3 regions of the Sporolactobacillus sp. KGMB 08714 genome follow, and region 2 is predicted to be linked to each of the others. Evidence: riboswitches for the same ligand, from Rfam matches in the RefSeq annotation. Region 2 holds a riboswitch; each other region holds the start of a gene.
The links. A riboswitch is a leader RNA that binds a small molecule or an ion and turns the genes downstream of it on or off. The one in region 2 is predicted to bind thiamine pyrophosphate.
Positions count from the first base shown of each region.

Region 1: linked by a shared signal. The riboswitch ahead of Q6A92_RS08380 (ECF transporter S component) and the one ahead of thiW (energy coupling factor transporter S component ThiW) in region 2 are both predicted to bind thiamine pyrophosphate.
Region 3: linked by a shared signal. The riboswitch ahead of tenA (thiaminase II) and the one ahead of thiW (energy coupling factor transporter S component ThiW) in region 2 are both predicted to bind thiamine pyrophosphate.

Region 1 covers NZ_JAUUBW010000014.1:76,890-80,098, forward strand. The annotation lists gene Q6A92_RS08370 (KpsF/GutQ family sugar-phosphate isomerase) at 1-137, opposite strand, end outside; gene kdsA (3-deoxy-8-phosphooctulonate synthase) at 157-999, opposite strand; TPP riboswitch at 1,303-1,400, shown strand; gene Q6A92_RS08380 (ECF transporter S component) at 1,538-2,128, shown strand; gene Q6A92_RS08385 (ABC transporter ATP-binding protein) at 2,115-3,209, shown strand, end outside.
Region 2 covers NZ_JAUUBW010000019.1:58,625-61,833, reverse strand. The annotation lists gene Q6A92_RS10050 (methyl-accepting chemotaxis protein) at 1-124, shown strand, start outside; gene Q6A92_RS10045 (VOC family protein) at 474-1,331, shown strand; TPP riboswitch at 1,465-1,575, shown strand; gene thiW (energy coupling factor transporter S component ThiW) at 1,750-2,256, shown strand; gene thiD (bifunctional hydroxymethylpyrimidine kinase/phosphomethylpyrimidine kinase) at 2,253-3,044, shown strand; gene Q6A92_RS10030 (hypothetical protein) at 3,203-3,209, shown strand, end outside.
Region 3 covers NZ_JAUUBW010000037.1:7,385-10,593, reverse strand. The annotation lists gene Q6A92_RS15275 (metal ABC transporter ATP-binding protein) at 1-272, shown strand, start outside; gene Q6A92_RS15270 (metal ABC transporter permease) at 351-1,157, shown strand; TPP riboswitch at 1,252-1,351, shown strand; gene tenA (thiaminase II) at 1,529-2,194, shown strand; gene thiM (hydroxyethylthiazole kinase) at 2,223-3,035, shown strand; gene thiE (thiamine phosphate synthase) at 3,076-3,209, shown strand, end outside.

The sequences.
Region 1 (3,209 bases), on a different contig from region 2:
AGCCTTTTTTTCAGCTTCAGCACTTCCCGGATCTCCGTATCGAATGTCCGGCTGAACGAATCCATGTATGCTTCTGTATTTTTCAAACGCGTTTCAATGACGTAGTTGATTCTGCTTTTCTCGGTGTTCAGGTTCATGGACAGGCCTCCTTATCTTTTAATAGTATTCCACTGCATCCAGATTGCGGACGACAGCGTCGATTTCCAGGAGCGGTTTCAATAGTTCTTCCAGACTTTCAAGCGGCACCATATTCGGCCCGTCGGACCATGCCCGATCCGGATCAGGATGTACTTCCATAAAAACGGCGTCCACGCCCGCCGCGACGGCGGCACGTGAAAGGTAGGGGACAAATTCACGCTTTCCTCCTGTCGATATGCCGTTTCCGCCGGGAATCTGAACGCTGTGCGTCGCATCAAAAACGACCGGATAGCCGTACGAGCGCATTGTCGGAAGCGACCGCATGTCGACGACCAGATTATTGTAGCCGAATGAAGCACCGCGTTCCGTCAGCAAAATGTTTGTATTTCCCGCTTTCTCGAGCTTTGTGATCACATTTTTCATGTCCCACGGTGCGAGAAACTGGCCTTTTTTAATATTGATGATTTTCCCGGTCCGCGCCGCAGCGACCAGCAAATCGGTCTGACGGCAGAGAAAAGCGGGAATCTGCAATATATCAAGCACATCGGCCGCAGGAGCTGCCTGATCGGCCTCATGGATGTCCGACGTCAGAGGCACGCCGATTTTTTCTTTGACTTTATTCAGAATTTCGAGTCCCTTTTCCAGACCCGGACCGCGTTTGGAATAGATCGACGAACGATTGGCTTTATCATAAGAGGATTTAAATACGAAGGGAATCCCGAGACGGTCGGTCACTTCCCGGATGGTGTCCGCCGTTTTAAGGACCAGATCTTCACTTTCAATCACGCACGGACCGGCAATCAGGACAAACGGATCGTTTTTTCCAAAACGGATCGATTCATTTAAGCGGAGCGTTTTCACTCACATCACCTCAGGTTTTTCGATTTTTTGATCCCGTTTCCAGTTCTTCCTGTCTTTAATATCACAAACAAAGCGGGGCATCAAGAAAATTATTTCCTCCTTTCGTTTCTGAAATAGTTAAAATCCGGTGAGGGGGTATGATTTTTTATTCCCTTTTTTTCAGGATACGAAACCTTTATTAAAAAATCATGAAAATATTTTCGATCGGGCTTGGAAACTGCATTTTCGGATGATTAAATAAATGTTTTATCTTGACCATTATTGGGCGGGGGAGTATCGTTAAAAGTGTTAAATGAATATGCGTTTGTCCACTAGGGGAGCATTCCGCTGAGAAGGGCACGGCCCTGACCCTTGGACCTGATCTGGATAATACCAGCGTGGGAAAGTGGTTTTGAAATCATTCAGGCAGCTGCCGCTTTCTTTTCGTACAGAGGAAAGCGGTTTTTCGTGTTTTTCAATCATTCTCCGACCCTGACTGTGCAGCGGATGCTTCCGAAAGAAAAGAAATCAGGATGAACGCAGACAGGAGGAAGAATAGATGAGCAAAAGTAAAAGTCGCAAGTTGAATCTGACCGATATTCTGGTCACGATTGTTGTTTCTTTGGTTTTCGGCCTTGTTTTTCGTTTGCTCGGGCCTGTGTACGATATGCTGCAGTCGCTCGGGCTGCAGCTCGATGCGCTGATCTACGGCATCTGGTTTATTGCCGGACCTTTCGCCGCTTTGCTGATCCGCAAGCCGGGTGTCGCCTTTCTTGCGGAAACTGCCGCCGCGATCGCCGAAATGCTGTTCGCAGGAAGCGGCGGCATTATCAACGTTTATTACGGTGTGGTTCAGGGAATTTTTTCCGAGCTGATTTTCGCCGCGTGGCGCTATCGAAAATTCACAGTCTCCGTTGCCGTTCTTTCCGGCATTGCCGCGTCCATAGGGTCTTTTCTGATTGACCTTGTTTACGGTTATCTGACCGATCTCGCGGGCTGGAACCTGACTCTGAACATCGGGTTCCGTATTATCGGGGCGGCGCTTTTAGCCGGCGTCTTCCCCTATATCCTTGTTAAAGCTCTGGAGAAGACCGGTGTTACCAATCTCATCCGTCCGGTGTCTAAGGAAGACTACGATGCCCTTAAATAGTCCCGGCTGCTGGGGAGTCACCAATCTGCGCCTTGCTTTTCCGAAGAAAAAAGAAATGTTTTTCAGAGATCTGACTTTTCATTACAAAAGAGGGGAAAAGGTGCTGCTGCTCGGCCCTTCGGGATGCGGAAAATCAACATTGCTTCAGGTGCTGTCCGGGCTCGTGCCGAACAGTATCGAACTGCCGATGAAAGCGGATGAGCTCGTACTTCCGGAAAACTGGGGCTTTATTTTTCAAGACCCCGACACCCAGTTCTGCATGCCTTATGCCGATGAAGAAATTGCCTTTGTTCTTGAAAATCAGCGGATCAGCCGCGAAAAAATGCCGGATTTGATTCGGCATTATCTGAAAATGGTCGGACTTGAGCCGGATCGCCCGCATCGGCTGATCAGCCGGATGTCCGGAGGAATGAAGCAGAGATTGGCGATAGCGAGCGTTCTCGCCCTTGAACCGGACGTGCTTTTTCTCGATGAACCGACCGCGCTGCTTGATCCGCAGGGCACCGAACAGCTGTGGCAGACTGTGCGCCGGATCGGCGCGGATCGGACACTGCTCATTGTCGAGCATAAAATCAGTCACGTTCTCGATCTGATCGACAGAGTCGTCCTTTTCGATCCGAGAGGTCAGATCATTGCCGACGGAGCAAAGGACGAGATTCTGCAAACACATGTGAAAGAACTGGATGAATACGGAATCTGGCATCCGGGCGTCTGGCAGGGATTGATCAGGGAGGGGCCCGGCCACCGGGAGGCGGCTTCAGAAAACGATGTCCTGCTCGAACTCGATAACTTTTCCGTGACCCGTCAGCATAAAATCCGATTTTCTCTGTCTCATCTGACCGTTTACCAAGGTGAATGGGTCGCCGTCATCGGCAAGAACGGCGCCGGTAAGAGCACGATGATTGAAGGAATCATGGGACTGCTCCGTCATCAGGGAAAAGTGCGCTGGCATCTCGATCATACACGTGACGACGTCGCTTTTGTATTCCAGAATCCGGAATATCAGTTTGTAACCGACCGCGTCGATGACGAACTGGGACTCAGCCTCGTTTTAAAGAAACTGGACAGCCGGGAAATCGAC
Region 2 (3,209 bases):
CGGCGAAGTTTCTCTGTCAATGGACGGGGTTAACGAAACGATGACAAGCTTCCGCAAGGACGCGGAAACGATGGGCGAGGCCGCACAGCAGCTCGATAAACTGATTAAACGCTTTAAAATTTAAACGGCGGCAAACGGCCGCTTCCGGCGCGGACAGACAGATCGGCCCCGAATCTGCAAGGACATTTCAGGTCAGCTTTTTGACCGGGAGATGTCCTTTTTTGATAGGTCCCCGCGGCGGACCTTTTTGAATCAATAACCAGAACGTCGGACGGCAGATATCCGTTGCCATACACCATCTGTGCATGCAAAGCCGGTATGGCAGCAAAATGAACGGAACGGGCTCCGGCACCGGCGAACGGGCCGGCGGCACGGCTTTGTACAAGTCATGAGGAACAATTTGTAGACAGCGGGATCCTTTGCTTACATAATGTAATAAGATGAATTTTATTTAGAAAAAGGGGCGCGCTTTGATGGCATTTCACAATTATCCGAACACATTCGCAAGCGAAGTTTATTTATTCGTCAACAATCTGGAACGTTCACTTGAATTTTACCAAAAGATACTCGGGCTCCGCGTACTCAAAAAGGAACAGCGAAGGGCTGTCTTTACCGCAAACGGCACAGATCCGCTCGTCACCGTTGAACAGCCGATTCCGGTGATCCCGGGAAACCCAAGAAAAGCAGGGCTCTATCATGTGGCCCTTTTGCTGCCTTCCCGGGCGGATCTGGCGCTCATTCTGGCCCATCTGCTCAAGGAAGGCTATCCGCTTCAGGGAGGAGCCGATCACGCGGTCAGTGAAGCCGTTTATCTGGCAGATCCGGACGGGAACGGGATCGAACTTTATCATGATCGTCCGGCCGCACAATGGAAATGGAACGACGGCAAAGTTTTTATGACCACCGAGGCACTCGATGAACAGATCCTTAATGAATCGGGCGGCAAAGAGTGGGAAGGGATGCCCGAGCAAACCATCATCGGCCATATTCATCTGCAAGTCGCCGATCTGAAGGCATCCGAACGTTTTTACTGTCAGGGGCTGGGTTTCGATCTGGTCGCAAACTTTGGCGATCAGGCAGATTTTATTTCTACAGGGGGCTACCATCACCATATTGGTCTCAATACATGGAGAAGCAAAGGTATTCCGGCAACGGAAAGCGAAAAGACAGGCATGAGAGATTTCACACTTGCGTTTACAAGTTCTGAGGCAAGGGACGCTGCCATTGAGCGGCTGAAAGCGATGGGAGCGCCAGTAACGGAAGAAAACGGCCGGGTCATGGTCAGCGATCCGTCAAATATCCGTATCGTGCTTGGGCTGAAAAATAAATGATACAGATCAGAGAAGTAAAAGGGAGGTACAAAACAAGGTCTGTCTCCTTCCGCCGTTTTTTCTAAGGCAAAATCGATTGAATTGCGGTCATCCTTGTGGTAGTTTATAATGACAGCAGGAGAGGACAATTTCATTTAAGCACTGGGGGAGCCGGAGCGGCCGGCTGAGAGTAAGACTTACGGTCTTTGACCCCTTTTACCTGATCTGGACGATGCCAGCGGAGGGAAGTTGCACCTAAAGGAAGACTATCTTCAAGCGCGGGCGTTTTTAAGGCCCGCGTTTTTTAATTTATTTAACAGGGAAGAAAAGACAAACATCTGTGCGCAGCGGAAACCGATAACCCGCATTTTTCTGTTTCCTCCCGATCAGGTAAAAAAGATGTTCCGGTCTATTTTATTTTTTTAAGGAGGAATGAATTTTGAAACCGCTGTACAGGCTTACATTTTCTGCTCTTCTCGTCGCGATAGGCGTCATTGCCGGCAATTTGCTGTATATTCCCATAGGCGTGGCCAAAATTTTCCCCGTTCAGCATATCATTAATGTTCTGTCGGCCGTTCTTTTCGGCCCCGTTTACGCTGTCGGCACGGCTTTCGCCATCTCACTGCTGCGCAACCTGCTTGGAACAGGCTCTGTTTTTGCCTTTCCGGGAAGCATGATCGGCGCCTGCCTGGCAGGACTTTTCTATCTTTGGTTTAAAAAACCTGTTTTTGCCGCCATTGGCGAAGTCATCGGAACAGGATTGATCGGTTCGCTTGTCTCGTTTCCGATTGCCAGATTTATTCTCGGACAGAACGTAGCGGCTACTTTTTTTGTTGCACCTTTTCTGCTCGCAACAACTTTCGGCAGTCTTATCGCTTACATCCTGCTGAAAATAATGGCCGTTCATCCGGAATTTACCCGATATATGCGAGGTGACGGAAAATGAAAACGGCTTTGACGATTGCCGGATCGGATTCAAGCGGAGGGGCAGGCATTCAGGCCGATCTGAAAACCTTTTCCGCACTCGGTGTGTACGGTATGAGCGCTATTGTCAGCGTAACGGCGCAGAATACGCTGGGTGTAGATGACGTCGAGGATCTTTCGCCCGCAATAATCGGCGGGCAGATAGATGCCGTCTTCCGTGATATTCCGGTCGATGCCGTTAAAATCGGCATGGTCTCCAACAGCGCCGCAATATGCACCATTGCAGACAAGCTGAAGGAATACGGTCCGAAATACAGTGTGCTGGATCCCGTCATGGTATCTAAAAGCGGATTTGATCTATTGAAACCGGAGGCGAGAGAAACGCTGATTCAAAGGCTTTTGCCGCTTGCAACGGTTGTGACTCCGAATCTTTTCGAAACGGAGCGGCTGGTCGGCCACAAGGTGGAAACGATTGAGGACATGCAGCAGGCCGCAAAAGAGATCTTCCGGATGGGGCCTGAAAGCGTCCTCGTCAAAGGCGGCCATCTGTCGGAAGATCCGACCGATATTTTTTATGACGGTACCCGCTTTTATCCGTATACAGGCAAGCGGATAGATACAAAAAATACGCACGGCACCGGATGCACCCTATCGTCGGCGATTGCGGCCTATCTTGCCGAGGGACGGTCTCTTACAGACGCCATCCGCGAGGCCAAGACCTATATTCAGGGAGCGATTGAGCACAGCCTGTCACTCGGACACGGCCACGGACCGACGCATCACTTCTACCGCTGGTTTCCGGAAGGCTAAAGTGTTAAAAATGCCTCACATCTTGCATAGGCTTATATGAGGCCGTTCAAATTAGTCGGAGCGCGGACGATCAGAAGCCTTATGATGATGGAACGCACGATAATCGCGTCCATGCCCCGGATCACCAGCCGAGACCGAAGAGTAAGCTGACGGCAGCCATGACGA
Region 3 (3,209 bases), on a different contig from region 2:
CCAATCTTGATCCGTACGCGCAGGAAAAGATGATGCAGCTTGTCAGGAAAATCAACCGGGATCAAAAGCTGACCGTCATTTTTATCAGCCATGATCTTCACCTTGTGAAGAAATACGCGGACCGGATCATGATTCTCTCTCCCGAGAGCTACGACATCGTGAGTGCGGATGAACTGCCGGACGCGCAGACGCTGAACTCCGTCTATCGTTTGCCTGCCGGTATTCATCCGTCCGGAGACCGGAAAAAACGGTTGGGAAAGCAGCCTGTATAAACGGAGCCCTCTTTCAGAAAAACAGGGATGGAGAAGACTGTACTATGAAAATTTGTCATGTATTCGGGAGGTCCGACGATGTTTCAGTATGATTTTATGCAGCATGCGTTCATAGCGGGAACTCTGATTGCGATCATGTGCGGAACGATCGGTGTCTTTGTCATTGCGAGGAACCTCTCCTTCATTGCGCACACGTTCTCGCATATTGGTTTTGCCGGCGCCTCTTTTGCTGTATATACAGGTATCGACCCGCTTGCCGGGCTGCTGCTCTTCACGCTGCTCAGTGCATTCGGCATCGGGCAGCTTGGCGTCAGGATCTTTCGGCGCGACGCTTCTGTCAGCGTTGTGCTCAGTTTCTTTCTTGGGATCGGCATTTTGTTCCTGTCGCTTTCAAATGCGCAATCGGGTTTTTTGCAGACCATTTTATTCGGGAGTGTCGTAGGTATCGACATGCGGGATGTATGGCTGATCATCGCTCTGACCGTACTGGTTATTTTTGTGATGGCCGCCGGCTACCGCTGGCTGAAATTTGATTCTTTTGATCAGACAGGCGCGCAGGCAGCCGGACTCCCGATCCGCTGGATTTCAATCGGATTTCTTCTGCTGATGTCCATTGCCGTCAGCGTGACGGTTCAGATCGTCGGCGCCCTGCTCGTTTTTTCACTGATGACGGTCCCCGCCGCAGCCGCCCGTTTTTATACGCAGTCTATTTTCGGCATGATCCTCTTGTCCTCGCTGCTTGCCGTTGCCGGGGTGTGGGTCGGACTGGTGCTCGGTTACTATACGAACGCGCCGGTCAGCTTTTTTATCACAAGTTTTGAATCTGCCGTCTATTTTATCGGTATGGGATTTCAAAGATTCATGGTCCGCAGGGAAGCGGCCTGACCGCCGGAAACAAAATATGTGTTATGCTGCCTGCGGGAAGCTAAAATCTTGTCAGGTGAAAACATCTGTGATAGGGTGAAGTTAATTGAATAATGTTGTCCACTGGGGGAGCTTTTTTGCTGAGATTGACAATGTCAAGACCCTTTGAACCTGATCCAGGCGATGCTGGCGTAGGAAAGTGGTTTCGATTTGATCTATAAAGAATGCTTGATTTAACTACATAGATCTATCCGCCGCTTTCGTCAGAAAGCGGTTTTTTTCTGCGCCCGAAAATCGCCGGGACCGAAACAGCAAAGCCGAGCGGCCCCTTCTCCGGACGATGCCGTTCAATTAAACTCAGGTTTCTTATTTTGAAGTCGGGAGGTTAGAGAGTGGAGATTTCAGAAAGAGCAAGACTGGCCAATCAGTCTTTGTGGGAACAAAGCTTCAACCATCCTTTTGTCCAGGAGATTCGGGATGGATCGCTGGCGCTTGATAAATTCCGCTTTTATGTGAAACAGGATGCGTATTATGTCAGGGAATTTGCCAAGATCCACGGACTGGCGGCAGCGCAGGCAGATGATCCGAAGATTGTGGCGGCGCTTTCCGATATCGCCGTCGGATTGGCGGAAGGGGAGCTGCAGATGCATCGCCGCTTCTTTGCGGATCTGCAAGTCGGCGGCGAGGAGTGGGCGGCTTTTCGTCCCGCACCTGCTGCTTATGCGTATATTGCCCACTTGTACTGTGTGGTCTGCCAGGGCAGGCTTTGCCGCACCATGGCTGCTTTGCTGCCTTGCCCCTGGCTTTATTCCGAGATCGGACAGAGATTGAAAAATGCCGCACCGAAGCGGGAAATTTTTCAAAACTGGATTGCGGAATACAGCTCCGACGCTCTGGAAAAAAATGTGGCGGTTGAAAGAAAAATCTGGGACAAGTTAAGCCGCGGCGCGGATGATCATGAGAAGGAGCGTATGCTTCATATTTTTTATCAGAGCAGTTATTACGAACTGAACTTCTGGGATATGAGCTACGGCATGGATGATTGGAATCGGAAATAACAACAACGATGTACGGAGGGGGATATTCATGATCGAACCTGACTTATTGATTGAAAAAATGAACGCGGTCCGCAGGCAGAATCCGTTATTGCATGTGATCACAAACCGGGTGGCGATCAACGATTCGGCCAACGGCGCGCTGGCTATCGGCGCTTCGCCGATTATGGCCGAAGCTCATGAGGAGGTCGCCGAAATCGCAGCGGGCAGCAATGCACTTGAACTGAACATCGGCAATTTAACACCCTATTCAATAGAAAGTATGATGATCTCCGGGCATGCAGCGAACCGGGCCGGCGTTCCGATTGTCCTTGATCCGGTCGGGGCGGGCGCGACTTCGTTTCGCCTGAGTACGGTCAGGAACTTTTTCGATGAGCTGGACATTGCCATTCTCCGCGGCAATGCCGGTGAAATTGCCGCCATTGCCGGGGAAGACTGGGGAGCGAAGGGCGTCGACGCCGGAGATACGGGCGGCGATATCCTGCCGCTTGCCGTCCGCGTGGCCCGGCGCTATCACACTGTCGTTGCCGTATCCGGAAAGACCGACACGATCACGGACGGGGCAAAGGCCTGTCTCGTTCACAACGGCCATCCGCTCTTTCCCGTTATGACGGGATCAGGCTGTCTGAACGGTGTGATTCAGGCGGGCTATGCCGCAGTTTCAGGCGATTTTCTGGAAGCATCGGTTGCCGGTTCGGCCAATTATGCGATCGCCGGCCAGATTGCCGGTGAAAAAAGCGGGGGGCCGGGAACTTTCCGCCAGCTGCTGATGGATGAGCTGTACACGCTTAGCGAAGAAAAAATTCAAAAATACGCTGACCTGGAGGAGGTCGCGGTTCCATGAAACCAGGATATCGGCCGGCGCAGAGAAAAGGGGTGTCATCATGACGAAAGAACGGGAAGCATTAAGAAGAGCCCTGTCTCTTTACTTCATCATGGGTTCTCAGGACGGGTGCGGAGAGGATCCTTTAAAAACAATCAATCTGGCATTGGAAGCCGGCGTTACCTGCTTTCAGTG